Regions from separate parts of the Micromonospora mangrovi genome, predicted to be linked through region 3. Evidence: riboswitches for the same ligand, from Rfam matches in the RefSeq annotation. Region 3 holds a riboswitch; each other region holds the start of a gene.
What was found. A riboswitch is a leader RNA that binds a small molecule or an ion and turns the genes downstream of it on or off. The one in region 3 is predicted to bind cyclic di-AMP.

Region 1 (3,199 bases), 3.1 Mb from region 3:
GAGGAGTTGACCCGGGCGCGGGACCAGGCGCTGGGGCGGCGGCGCCGGCACCAGTTCACGTTGACCACCAACTACCGCAACTCGGCGGAGATCTTCGCGGTGGCGGCGGCGGAGATCGGCCGGCTGTATCCGGAGCTGGCGCTGCCCACGGCGGTCCGCTCCACCGGGATCGCCCCGGTCGAGCGGACGGTGCCGGCGGCCGGGCTGCCCGCCGCGACGGTCGAGGCGGTGGGCGCGCTGCTGGCCGAGGTGGAGGGGACGGTGGGCGTGATCACGCCGGTGCCCCGCCGGGACGAGGTGGCCGGCTGGCTGGAGGGCGTCGGCGGCTCCCGGCTCCAGGTGGTGACCAGCCTCCAGGCCAAGGGCATGGAGTACGACGGTGTCGTACTGGTCGCGCCGAGCGAGATCCGGGCGGATCCGGGCTCCGGGGTGCGGACGCTCTATGTGGCGCTGTCCCGGGCCACCCAACGGCTCACCACGATCGACCCGACGGGCTGATCCGGCTCGCCGGCAGTTGCGGGGGCGGTTGCCCGGCGGTCAGTTGCACACATAGCGATGTGAACATAGATTGGGCCCGGCTCGGCCGAGGGACGGAGGGTGTGGGCGTGGGCGCAGGTCATGACCACAGCGGCGCGATCGCCAACGCCGCGCACCGCCACCGCGGTCGGCTCTGGGCCGCGTTCGGGGTCCTCGCCGCCCTGATGGCGGTCGAGGCGGTGGCCGCCTTCACGACCGGCTCGCTCGCACTGCTCTCCGACGCCGGGCACATGTTCACCGACGTGCTGGGCATCGGCATGGCGCTCGCCGCGATCACCGCCACCCGGCGCGCCGACACCGACCCGCAGCGCACCTTCGGGCTCTATCGGCTGGAGGTGCTGGCCGCGCTGGCCAACGCCGTGCTGCTCGGCGGGGTCGCCGTCTACGTCCTGATCGAGGCGGTCCGCCGGTTCGGCGCGCCACCGGAGGTGCTGGCCGGGCCGATGCTCGCCGTGGCGGTGCTCGGCCTGCTCGCCAACGTCGTCGCCTTCGCCCTGCTGCGCGGCGGGGCCAAGGAGAGCATCAACCTGCGCGGGGCGTACCTGGAGGTGCTGGGCGACCTGCTCGGCTCGCTGGGCGTGATCGGGGCCGCGCTGGTCATCGCGCTCACCGACTGGTGGTGGGCGGATCCGCTGGTGGCGGTGGCCATCGGCGTGTTCATCCTGCCGCGCACCTGGCGGCTGGGCCGGGCGGCGGTCCGCATCCTGGTCCAGGCCGCCCCGGCGCACCTCCAGGTGACCGCCGTGCACGACCGTCTCGCCGCGGTCCCCGGCGTCGCCGAGGTGCACGACCTGCACGTCTGGACGCTGACCTCGGGGATGGAGGTGGCCTCCGCGCACCTGACCATGACGTCGGGGGCCGAGGTGGGCGACGTGCTGGCGGCGGCGCGGACCGCGCTGCACGAGGACTTCCACATCGACCACGCCACGTTGCAGATCGAACCCGGAGCGTCAGCAGGTGCCTGCGGTGCGGTTGAGTGGTAATTAGCACACTCTTAAATCTGTGTGGTTATTGTAGTCATATGCCGGTTTTGCCCCGCTCGACACCGGCCGCGTACCGCGCCGGACCGGGGACACGCCGGTAGGCTCGACCGCGGCCTCCGCCGGGCGGCGCCCTCCGGCGCCTGCGGTGGCCGCCGCCTAATCGCCACAGGGCGAGCCGGGGAACCATGTTCGTGGGGTGCATCCGCGTCAGCGGTAGGGATCTTCCGTCCCGAACCCGTCAGCTAACCCGGTCGGCGGCTGACGGAAGGACATGTGCATGCCATCAGTGGCACCAGTACGACGGACGGCCGCCCGGCTGGCGGCCCTGCTCGTCACGACGCTCGCGTTCGGCGTCGTGGTCGCGCCGGTCTCCCCCGCGACGGCGGCACCCCCGCTGCGCGCCGCCGCGCCCGGCGACGACGACGAGGGCGGCACCCCGGCGCTGCGCGCCCAGCTCGACGCGGCGAGCAAGGGCTGGCTGGACGCGAAGGCCGCGCTGGCCCGCTCGATCAGCCGACAGCAGCAGCTCACCACCCAGCTCAAGACGGTCGAGACCGAGCTGGCCGCCCGGGACGCCAACGTCGGCGAGATCGCCGGGGTGGCGTACCGGGCCGGTCGACTGAGCGCGGCGTCGGCGCTGCTCAACAGCGGCAGCCCGGAAGGCTTCATGGACCGCGCCTCGGCGCTGGAGCAGGTCGCCGCGCACGAGGACCGGGCGCTGCGCGAGCTGATCGAGACCCGCGACCAGGCCACCAGCACCCGGACCGCGCTCGGCATCGAGATCCAGGAGCAGCGCAAGCAGGTCACGGTGATGGAGAAGCGCAAGCAGCAGGCCGAACGCGCCATCGAGGTGGCGAACGCCAAGGCCGACGCCCCCGCCCCCCGTACCGCCGACAGCGGCGGCAACCGGGGCACCTCCAGCGCCAACGCGACCCCGGCACCGCGCAACTCCGACGGCTCCTGGCCGCCCGAGTCGTGCAGCGTGGACGACCCGACCCCCGCCGACGGCTGCATCACCCCGCGCACCCTGCACGCCCTGCGGCAGGCGCAGGCCGCCGGCTTCAAGCGGTACGTCTCCTGCCACCGACCCAGCGGCTCCGGTGAACACCCGAAGGGGCGGGCCTGCGACTTCGCCGCGCAGACCGACGGCTTCGGCGGCGTCGCCTCCGGCGGGGACCGGACGTACGGCGACAACCTGGCGGCGTACTTCATCCGCAACGCCGACGCGCTGGCCGTGCTCTACGTGATCTGGTTCAAGCGGATCTGGCTGCCGAGCAGTGGCTGGAAGGCGTACAGCGGCGGCAACGGCGACCCGTCCAGCGACCACACCAACCACGTGCACCTGTCGGTCTACTGAGCCCCACCCGCGTCGCCCGGCCCGTCCCCGGGTCGGGCGACGCGGCTGCTACGTCGCCCGACGTACGCCGGGTGTCGCCGCCGGACCCACGACGCCGCGCTCCCCCGCGGCGATTATCGGGGCATGAGGCGGCTCTCCCCGACCACCCGCAAGGCGCTGCTGACCCTGCACCTGGTCACCTCGCTCGGCTGGCTCGGCACCGACCTGGTGCTGCTCATCCTGGGGATCGCCGGGCTGCGCGGCGCCCCGCCGACAGCGGTCTATCCGACCGCCGGGCTGGTGGTGACCTGGCTCTTCGCGCCGCTGAGCGGGCTGGTCTGGC
Region 2 (3,199 bases), 1.9 Mb from region 3:
GGACATTCTATCGAACACACGTACGAACGCGCAGTCCGACACGCAGTCCGACACGCCACTCGCCGACACCGGTCGCTATGGTGTTCCGATGCTGCTCTCCGACCGCGACCTGGTCTCCGAGATCAAGGCGGGCACGCTCGCGCTGGAGCCCTTCGAGCCGACGCTGGTGCAGCCGTCCAGCATCGACGTACGCCTGGACAAGCTCTTCCGGGTCTTCAACAACCACCTCTACACGCACATCGACCCGGCGATGCAGCAGGACGACCTGACCTCGATGGTCGAGGTGCCCGAGGGGGAGCCGTTCGTGCTGCACCCGGGCGAGTTCGTGCTCGCCTCGACGCTCGAGGTGATCTCGCTGGGTGATCAGCTCGCCGGGCGACTGGAGGGCAAGTCCAGCCTGGGCCGGCTCGGGCTGCTCACCCACTCCACCGCCGGCTTCATCGACCCGGGTTTCTCCGGGCACGTCACGCTGGAGCTGTCCAACGTGGCGAACCTGCCGATCACGCTCTGGCCCGGCATGAAGATCGGCCAGCTCTGCATCTTCCGGCTCTCGTCGCCGGCCGAGCACCCGTACGGCTCCGCCGTCTACGGCTCGCGTTACCAGGGCCAGCGCGGCCCGACCCCGAGCCGCTCCTGGCAGAACTGGCGCACCTGGCCGATCCGCTGACCGCGTCGGCGCGGGGCCCCTTCCAGGGGAAGGGACCCCGCGTCACCCGTCAGCCGGGGCGGCCGTAGCTGTTGATCTGGCCGTCGTCGACGCGCTTCATGGTGATGGGCTTGCCGGACTGGGAGGCGTGCACCACCCAGCCGTCGCCGACGTACATGCCGACGTGGTGCAGGTCGCTGTAGTAGAAGACCAGGTCACCGGGGCGCAGCTCACTGCGGCTGACCCGTCGGGTGACGTCGTGCTGCTGCCGCGCGTTGTGCGGCAGCGAGACGCCCGCCTTGTCCCAGGCGGCCATGGTCAGGCCGGAGCAGTCGAAGTGGTCCGGGCCGGCGGCGCCCCAGACATAGATCTTGCCGATCTGGGCGCAGGCGAACTTGACGGCGATCCCGGCGGGACCGCCCGGGTAGCCGGACGGGCAGGGTGCGGGCCGCAGCGGACCGCCGCCGCCGCTGCCGTACACCTTGAGCCGGAGCTTGCCGAGGCGGGCGATCTCGGCGTTGATCTGCTGCTTCTTCGCTCCGAGCTGGGCCTTGGTCCGGGCCAGCTGGGCGACCATCTCGTCCAGCGGCTTCTTCTTCGCGGCCAACTGGTCGCGGAGGTCGACGACGGACCGCACCTCCTGCGCCTGGCGGTGCGCGAAGCGGTCGAGCAGCTCCAGGCCGGTCAGCACGTCGCCCGGTGAGCGGCTGCCGAGCAGCGCGTTCACCGTGCCCACGTTCTGACCCTTGTACGCCTCGGCGGCCAGCCCGCTGACCTGCCCCATGGCGAGGTCGACCTGGAGCTGGAGCGGGGCGATCTGCTTGGCGAGGGCGTCGGCCTGCCTGGTCTTGACCGCCAGGTCCTGACTGGTGGCGTTGTACTGCTCGATGACCGGTTCGAGCTTTTCCCAGTCCTGGTCGATCTGACGTTCGATCTCGGTGACCGAGGGTTCGGCGTGGGCCGCCGTGGCGCCGCCGGTCAGGACGACCGCGGTGCCGGCCAGGGCGGCGAGGAGGGTGGTGAAGCGGGACCAGCGTGGGCGCGGCGCAGCCGTCATCCGGTCGACCGACCGGACCGACGGTCGCCGCGGGGCATGGTGTGCCACCGGGCTTCCGTACTCCTTCTTCGTGACCGCCTACCGGGTTAGCTGACGGGTTCGGGCGGGAAGGGAGCCGCCCTACCGCAGTGCTGCGGATTCACCCCGGTTACCTGGGTCCCCGGTTCGCCCGGAGGCGACTCGGCGGTGTCCGACCGTGACCCCCCGGGTTGGACGGTCCAGTTTCCGGTCGACGATTGACCAGAGTAGAGATGGCCGTTATCGATCCGCAACCCGCGACGCCGTGACACTCCGTACCTGTTCCGCCGGGTCGACCGGACTCGATGAAGGATTCTTTCATGCAACATCATTAAGCGGAAAGTATTGACCCGAGGCGGTGCCCGGGGCGAGGGTGAGCACGCAGTGACCCCCGTCGGACCTGGAGGTTCCATGCACCTCACCCCCGTTCCACCGCGCGCACGGATCGTGCTCGCCACCGCCGTGGCGGCGGCCACCGTCCTGCTCGTCACCGGACCGGTCGTCGCCGACCCCGCCACCGCGGGGACCACCGAACCCACCGACCGCCAGCAGCAGTACGCGGCAGCCGCCGCCGAGTACGGCGTACCGGAGAGCGTTCTGCTCGGCGTCTCCTACCTCGAATCCCGCTGGGACACCCACCCCGGCCAGCCGAGCACCAGCGGCGGCTACGGCCCCATGCACCTGACCGACGCCGCGCAGGTCGCCGCCACCCCGTCCAGCTCGCACGTCGACGAGAACGAGGACCCCCGGGGCGACGAGTCCCGCCCGCTGACCGTCGACACCGCCGCTGCGGCCGAGCCGGCCGGCGACCTGCTGCCGTCGGCGTCCCTGCAGACCCTCGACGCGGCTGCCGCGCTCACCGGCGTGGCCGAGGAGACGCTGCGCGACGACGCCGCCGCCAACATCCGTGGCGGGGCGGCGCTGCTCGCGTCGTACCAGAGGGCGCTGGCCGCGCCGGTCGGTGCCGGCAGCGACCCGGCGGCCTGGTACGGCGCGGTGGCCCGGTACTCCGGCGCGGACACCGAGGACGCCGCGGCGGCCTTCGCCGACGAGGTGTACGACCAGATCGGCCTCGGCGCGACCCGGACCACCGACGACGGGCAGCGGGTCACCCTCGCCGCCGTCGCGGTGACGCCGGACGAGTCCGGCCTGCACAAGCTGGGACTGCGCCGGGCCGAACGGCCGGACGGCCTGGAGTGCCCGGTCCGCCTCGCCTGCGAGTGGATCCCCGCGCCCTACGAGAAGTACGGCCCGAACCCGGGCGACTACGGCAACCACGACCTCGGTGAGCGGCCGGCGCAGCAGAAGATCGAGTACATCGTCATCCACGACACCGAGGGCTACTTCGGCCCGAGCGTCAAGCTGGTGCAGACGAAGACCTACCTGGGCTGGCACTACACGCTGCGCTCGGTGGACGGCTACGTCGCCCAGCACATCAAGGCCAAGGACGTCGGCTGGCACGCCGGCAACTGGTACGT
Region 3 (3,199 bases):
CGTCCTCGCGGCGCAGCCCGGCGTCGACCGCCGGGTGGTCCGGCGCGAAGAGCCCGGTCAGCCCGGCGACCCGCAGGTAGCGGCGGGCCGCCTCGTCCCGGGTGCCGAACCAGGTCACCGGACGGGCCGCCAGCTCCGCGGCCTTCGCCAGCTCGGCGGACGACCAGACCGCCTTGATGCCGAGCCCGACCACCGCGTCGACCGGCAGGCCGACGCTCCGCGCGGCCAGCGCGAGCCCCACCACCCCACCGAGCGAGTGCCCGAGCACCACCAGCCGATCGTGCGGGCCGAGCCGCTCCGCGACCGGTCGCAGGTCCGTCACCACCCGTCGGGCGAGGCCGGTGAAGGAGTACGCGGGCAGCGGCGGCGACCAGCCGTGGCCGGCCAGGTCCGGGGCGAGCCAGCGTCCCGCCCAGCGGTGCTCCAGCAGCGGTGCCCAGGGCAGCCACACCTCACCGGTGGCGCCCAACCCGTGCAGCAGCAGCAGATGCCGGTTGCTCGTCTCGTCGCCCATGGGGCGCAGTGTGCCACCGGTCGGACACGATGCGCGAGAGCGGACGGCGGAGACGACATCGGGCGCCGGCTCCAAGAGCCGACGCCCGACGGGTGAACGGGGTTGATCAGGCGGAGTAGCCGCGGGTGGCCATCCAGTTCGCCAGGTCGGCGGCGCTGATCCAGTACGCCGGCAGCGACGGGTCCGCCGAGTCGGCGATCCGCAGGGTCCGGCCGTCGTTGGAGTAGCCCACCACGGCGATGTAGTGGCCGCCCGGGAAGGAGTGCCAGCCGCCGTCGGTGTCGGTGGCGTCACCGGCGACGTTGGCCACCACGCCCCGCCCGTTGCTGATCGCCTTGACCACGTCGGTCCGGAGCCGCTCGGTCTCCGCGGCGCTCGGCACGCCGTCGATCATCCGGGTCCGGTACGGGTCGCCCTTGACCTGCTGGTTGAGCACCCGGGTGGTGTCCTCGGCCGAGTTGGTGCCCATCTCGGTGGTGCCCAGCGCGACGGCCAGCTCGTCCTGGGTCCGCTCGATGCCGGTGGCGCTGAGCGCGTTGCGCACCGCCGCCGGGCCGCAGTTGTAGTAGGTGGTCTGCGCCTCGTAGGTGTAGTCGAGGACCTTCTTCGACGGCGGCTTCGGTGCCGCCTTGCGGGTGGTGTCCGGGTCCGGCTTGGCCGTGGTCGGCTTCGCGCTCGGCTTCGGCGAGAGCGAGGCGCTGGCCGACGGCGACGCGCTGGGCGAAACCGACGGGACGGCGGCGATCCGGGCCTGGGTGCCGGCCGCGACGTCGCTGAGCCGCGGGGCCAGTTCGGCCACGGCGGCGGTGTTCTCCTGGCGGACGGGCGCGTCGTCACCGTGTGCCAGCAGGGCACCGGTGCCGGAGGCCAGCACCAGGGCGGCGGCCGAGCCGGCGACGACCTGGTAGCGACGTTCGGTGGCGAGACGGCGCAGCTGCCGCTTGAGGGTGTGCTTCACGAGGTTTCCTCCACGGGGGCGGGGGCGGCACACGCCGGCCCGGCGCGCGGAGCTGTTCACGCGCGACGGAACGGATCCGTGGGCGGGGTGGACCGCGGGGAAGGGGTGCGCCCGGTCAGTCGGGCGCGGGGGCGGATGCCGGTATCAGCTCGCGGAGAGGGCGAGCGACGGCACCGCGGCGCCGTGGAGGGGGTGTGGCCGAGGGGTGGCAGGGTGCTGCACGAAGACGGAACTCCTTCCGACACCGCCTACCGGGTTAGCTGACGGATTCGGGCGGGAAGATCGCCCTACCGCGGGCCGTGGCTCGCGGATTCACCCCGGACGTGCATGGGTCCCCGGTTCGCAGAAGATCGCGATTGAGCGGGTCGGCGCGGCGTCGCCTCTTGCGATCGGAAACCGCACCGGACGCGCCGACACTACCGGCGGGCATGCGCCCTGCCAAGCGCTCCCACCTGCGCAAACGTCGAACACCCGGGCCCGACCGGAACAGACAGGTCACTGATGTCACTCAATGGGACGAGCACCCGAGAATGGAACGGGGGTCGATTACCGGACATCCGGTGAGCGGGTGACCGGGCAACCTGGGCCGGCCTGGACCGCCACGCCCCGGATGACCGTTTTCCGATTCCCGGGGCGACCGGGACGGCAGTTTCACATCACAATTCAGCCAACCCGCGCCGGCCGCCACCGGGCGGTCCGGGAAACGGCGGCGGAGGCGCCGACCGGGGCGAGGGTCTGGGTCACCGCGTCCGGCCGATGCACCGGGACGACTCCCGGGCGCAGCCGCTCCGTCGCCGCGTACGCCTCCACGGCCAGGGCACGCGCCGCCTCGGCGGCCAGCTCGGCCTCCCGCCACGCCTGCTGCTCCCGCTCGGCGGCGGCCCGGTACCCGGCCAACCGGCCGTCCCGAACCGCCCGCGCCAGGACGATCTCCTGCTCGGCCGGGTGCCGCCGGGGGTCCCACCCGTTGCGGTGGGCGAGCACGTCGGCGAGTTGCCGGGCGGTCAGCTCGCCCCGCCAGTGCGCCGCCATCGCGGCGTGGTGCAGCCAGCGCTCCCGGGCGGCGTACTCGGCGGGCGTGCGCGGGGTGTGCGGGGCGGGCAGCACGGCGGCACCGGCGAACCGCCGGGCGACCGCCTCCGCCTCGTCGTACGTCTGCCACGCCCGGTCCACCTCGTCCTGGGCGGCCAGCCACCGCTCCCGGCGCCGACGGGCGTTCTGGGCCGCTCCGGCGGCGGCGACGGCGACCTCCTCGGCGTACCGGCGCAGGTCGGCCAGGTGGGCCGCCTGTTCCGCCGCAGGGTCGACGGCCGGCTCGACGTCGGTGGGGGTGTCCCGCTCGGGGCGGGCGACGAGCACCGCGAGCAGGGTCAGGGCGAGCAGGAGCAGGGCCGACCAGATGGCGGCGGCCTCCGGGACCTCGATCAGGAACTGGTACAGAACGGTCTGCATGGTCGCACCTCACGGGGAGCGGGCGTGGTGTGGCGAGATCCGCAGGACCCGACGGGGCGGGGCGCGACCGGAACGGGCGCCGCCGAGCCGCCGTCGGGCGGATGCGGGGGGTGAGGTCGGGTGGTACGTGCTGGCGGGCCACCGCCCGCGCGGAGGTCAGCGGGTCGGCGGGGCGCGGGAGCCGAGGGCCGCCGGGGCCCACCCGATCGCGACGCGCTGCCGGCCGGCCGGCACGACCGACGCCGCCACCGTGGCGAGCACCACCGGGGCCGGCG
Region 4 (3,199 bases), 1.5 Mb from region 3:
ACGTACAACATCGCCGAGCACCAGCGCGGCGGTCCGCTCGTCTGGGTGGCGGCGCTCTTCGCGCTCGCCATCGTCGCGTTCGGGCGCTGGCGGGGGCTGGCCGCGCTGGCCGGGCTCGCCGCCAGCTTCGCCATCCTGCTCGGTTTCGTGCTGCCCGGCATCGGCGCGGGGCAGTCGCCGCTGCTGGTGGCCATCGTCGGCTCGGCGTTGATCATGTTCGTGGTGCTCTACCTGACCCACGGGATCACCGCGCAGACCTCGGTGGCGGTGCTCGGCACCCTGGGCAGCCTGGTGCTGACCGGGCTGCTCGGCAGTCTCGCCACCGCCGCCACCCACCTCACCGGCTTCGGCAGCGAGGACGCCACCACGCTGTCGATGTTCCAGGGCGACGTGGACCTGCACGGGCTGCTGCTGGCCGGCATCATCATCGGTTCCCTCGGCGTGCTCGACGACGTGACGGTCACCCAGGCGGCCACCGTCACCGAACTCGCCCACGCCAACCCCGGCCTGTCCCGGGTGCAGCTCTACCGGGCGGCCACCCGGGTCGGCCGGGCCCACATCGCCTCGACGGTGAACACCATCGTGCTGGCGTACGCGGGGGCCTCCCTGCCGCTGCTGCTCCTGCTGGTCGCCGACTCCCGGCCGGTGGGCCAGATCCTCACCAGCGAGTTCATGGCGCAGGAGATCGTCCGCAGCGCGGTCGCCACGATCGGCCTGATCGCGGCCGTACCGCTGACCACCGGGCTGGCCGCGGTGGTGACCACCGCCGGCCGCCGAGACACCGCGACGAGCGACGGTCCGGGCGCGCCGGCCGCCCGACCGGCGGCCGACCCGGACACCGCGCTGGCGGCCCTCAGCACCCGGCGCGGCCGACCCTCCGGGTCCGTCCCCGACGGGTGGCCGGACACCCCGGGGAGTACGCAGGCCGGACGGTGACATCGCGGAGCGTGACGGCCGACGGTAAACGCGATGCTGCTCACGCAGGGTCGCAGCGAATTACCGCGTTTGGTCGGCTTCAGGACGTAGCTGCCCGGGAGGACTCTCGGGTAACCTCGCTGCCGGTCACCGCCGAAGGCGCGCACCGGCGCCTGCGGTGCCGCCGCCCAATCGCCCGACGGCGAACCGGGGACCCAGGTACATGGGGTGAATCCGCGCGAGCGGTAGGGGCCACTTCCGCCCCGAACCCGTCAGCTAACCCGGTCGGCGGTCGACGGAAGGGAACACTGTGACGGCACCCCTGCGCCGCTGGCTGACACCCGTGGTGGCCGTGCTCGCCGCCTTCGCGGTCGTGGCCGGTCCCACGCCGGCGACGGCCGCCCCCACCACACCCACCCCCTCGGGGCACGAGGAGGACGACGAGCCAGCTCTGATCACCGACGTGATCGACGCGGCCAACCGGGGCTACATCCAGGCGAAGGCGAAGCTGGCGAAGTCCCAGGAACGCCAGCGCCAGCTCGCCGCGGAGGAGATCCGGGCCGGGAAGGAGCTGGAGGCGCTGAAGCCCCAGGTGGCCCAGATCGCCGCCCAGTCCTACCGCACCGGCCGGATCGGCGCGGTGGCCATGCTGCTGGAGAGCAGCGCGCCGGACTCGTTCGTCAAGCGCGCCGCCGCGCTGGACGAGCTGAACATGGTCAACGAGCAGAAGCTCGCCGACGTCACCGCGGTCAAGAACCGCGCCGAGCAGGCCCGGCTCGGCGTCGACGCCGAGGTACGCGAGCAGTTGAAGCTGACCAACGAGATGGCCCGCAAGAAGAACGACGCGGAGAAGTCGCTCGCCCTGGTCGGCGGGCTCGGCTTCACCGGCGGTCTGGTCTCGGCCACCTCCCCGGTCGCCCGGGTCGGCCCCGGCCGCACCTCGGACGGGGACTGGCGCCCCGAGTCGTGCAGCGAGGACGACCCGACCACCTCCGGCTGCATCACCCCGCGCACCCTGCACGCGTACAAGGAGGTCCGGCGGGCCGGCTTCAACCGCTTCGCCGGCTGCTTCCGGCCGGGCGGGCCGTGGGAGCACCCGAAGGGTCGGGCCTGCGACTGGTCGTTGCAGAACAGCGGCTTCTCACCCTGGCACAACAACGACACCCGGCGGTACGGCAACAACCTCGCCGCCTTCCTGATCCGCAACGCCGACCGGCTCGGCATCTACTACGTGATCTGGAACCGGCAGATCTGGTTCCCGGCGACGGGGTGGAAGTCCTACAGCGGTCCGTCCAACCACACCGACCACGTGCACATGTCGCTGCTCTGAGCCGACGACGTACGACGAAGGGGCCGTCCCGCGATCACGCGGGACGGCCCCTTCGGTCTGCTTCGGGACCGCTCAGCCGGTGACGGCCGGGGTGGCGGACGCGGTCTGGCCCGGCACGGCCGGCTCGCCGGCCGGCACCGTGGTGACCGTCCGCACCTCACCCGCGCTCAGCCGGTACGACATGCCGACCACCGCGCAGCGCCCGGCGGTGACGTGGTCGGCCAGCACGGCGGAGTTGGCCAGCAGCGCCTCGACGGTGTGCGCGATGTGGATGTCGACGATCTCGTCGATGCTGGTCACGCCCTGCTCAGCCGCCCGCTGCAGGCTCGGTACGACGGCGTCCACCACCGCACCGAGGTGTCCGGGCGGCGGCGTGCCGGTGGTCGCCACGTCGCGGGCGGCCTGCACCGCGCCGCACGAGTCGTGGCCGAGGACCACGATCAGCGGGGTGCCGAGGACGGTGACGGCGTACTCGACGCTGCCGAGCACCTCGGGGCCGACCGTGTGGCCGGCCGTCCGGACCACGAAGAGGTCACCGAGGCCACGGTCGAAGATGATCTCGGCGGCGAGCCGGGAGTCGGAGCAGCCGACGATCACCGCGAAGGGGTGCTGCCCGTCGGCGACCGCCGTCCGGTGGTCGGCGTCCTGGTTGGGATGGCGGGGCGCCCCGCCGACGAACCGCCGGTTGCCCGCGTACAGCTCGGCGAGCGCCTGCTCCGGAGTGGTCGGGGTCATCCCCTCACCTCGTCCCTGGCACGAAAAGACCTGGTCGGACCGGCCGGCGACGGAGGCGGCCTCGGCACCACGTTCACACGCAGTCCAAGATACGTCAAGATATACGTGATACGTGTTTCATGCGTCGGGAACCCCTTGACCGCCGGACCGGGCGCGTGGACCGGAAGATTCCGCCAGGGCGAGGGCAGGGGCGGGCAATCGGGGAGGTGGGCCATACCA

Region 1: linked by a shared signal. The riboswitch ahead of ABUL08_RS00980 (coiled-coil domain-containing protein) and the one ahead of ABUL08_RS14260 (C39 family peptidase) in region 3 are both predicted to bind cyclic di-AMP.
Region 2: linked by a shared signal. The riboswitch ahead of ABUL08_RS23320 (C40 family peptidase) and the one ahead of ABUL08_RS14260 (C39 family peptidase) in region 3 are both predicted to bind cyclic di-AMP.
Region 4: linked by a shared signal. The riboswitch ahead of ABUL08_RS21220 (coiled-coil domain-containing protein) and the one ahead of ABUL08_RS14260 (C39 family peptidase) in region 3 are both predicted to bind cyclic di-AMP.

The regions. Positions count from the first base shown of each region.
Region 1 is NZ_CP159342.1:198,630-201,828, reverse strand. Features, by position in the region: gene ABUL08_RS00990 (HelD family protein) at 1-498, shown strand, start outside; gene ABUL08_RS00985 (cation diffusion facilitator family transporter) at 606-1,520, shown strand; cyclic di-AMP (ydaO/yuaA leader) riboswitch at 1,664-1,793, shown strand; gene ABUL08_RS00980 (coiled-coil domain-containing protein) at 1,798-2,877, shown strand; gene ABUL08_RS00975 (hypothetical protein) at 3,001-3,199, shown strand, end outside.
Region 2 is NZ_CP159342.1:5,204,583-5,207,781, forward strand. Features, by position in the region: gene dcd (dCTP deaminase) at 89-667, shown strand; gene ABUL08_RS23320 (C40 family peptidase) at 717-1,703, opposite strand; cyclic di-AMP (ydaO/yuaA leader) riboswitch at 1,763-1,899, opposite strand; gene ABUL08_RS23325 (N-acetylmuramoyl-L-alanine amidase) at 2,133-3,199, shown strand, end outside.
Region 3 is NZ_CP159342.1:3,289,600-3,292,798, forward strand. Features, by position in the region: gene ABUL08_RS14255 (alpha/beta fold hydrolase) at 1-514, opposite strand, end outside; gene ABUL08_RS14260 (C39 family peptidase) at 621-1,472, opposite strand; cyclic di-AMP (ydaO/yuaA leader) riboswitch at 1,703-1,845, opposite strand; gene ABUL08_RS14265 (hypothetical protein) at 2,136-2,924, opposite strand; gene ABUL08_RS14270 (hypothetical protein) at 3,081-3,199, opposite strand, start outside.
Region 4 is NZ_CP159342.1:4,783,362-4,786,560, forward strand. Features, by position in the region: gene ABUL08_RS21215 (YibE/F family protein) at 1-936, shown strand, start outside; cyclic di-AMP (ydaO/yuaA leader) riboswitch at 1,091-1,221, shown strand; gene ABUL08_RS21220 (coiled-coil domain-containing protein) at 1,226-2,245, shown strand; gene ABUL08_RS21225 (carbonic anhydrase) at 2,318-2,980, opposite strand; gene ABUL08_RS21230 (helix-turn-helix transcriptional regulator) at 3,199-3,199, shown strand, end outside.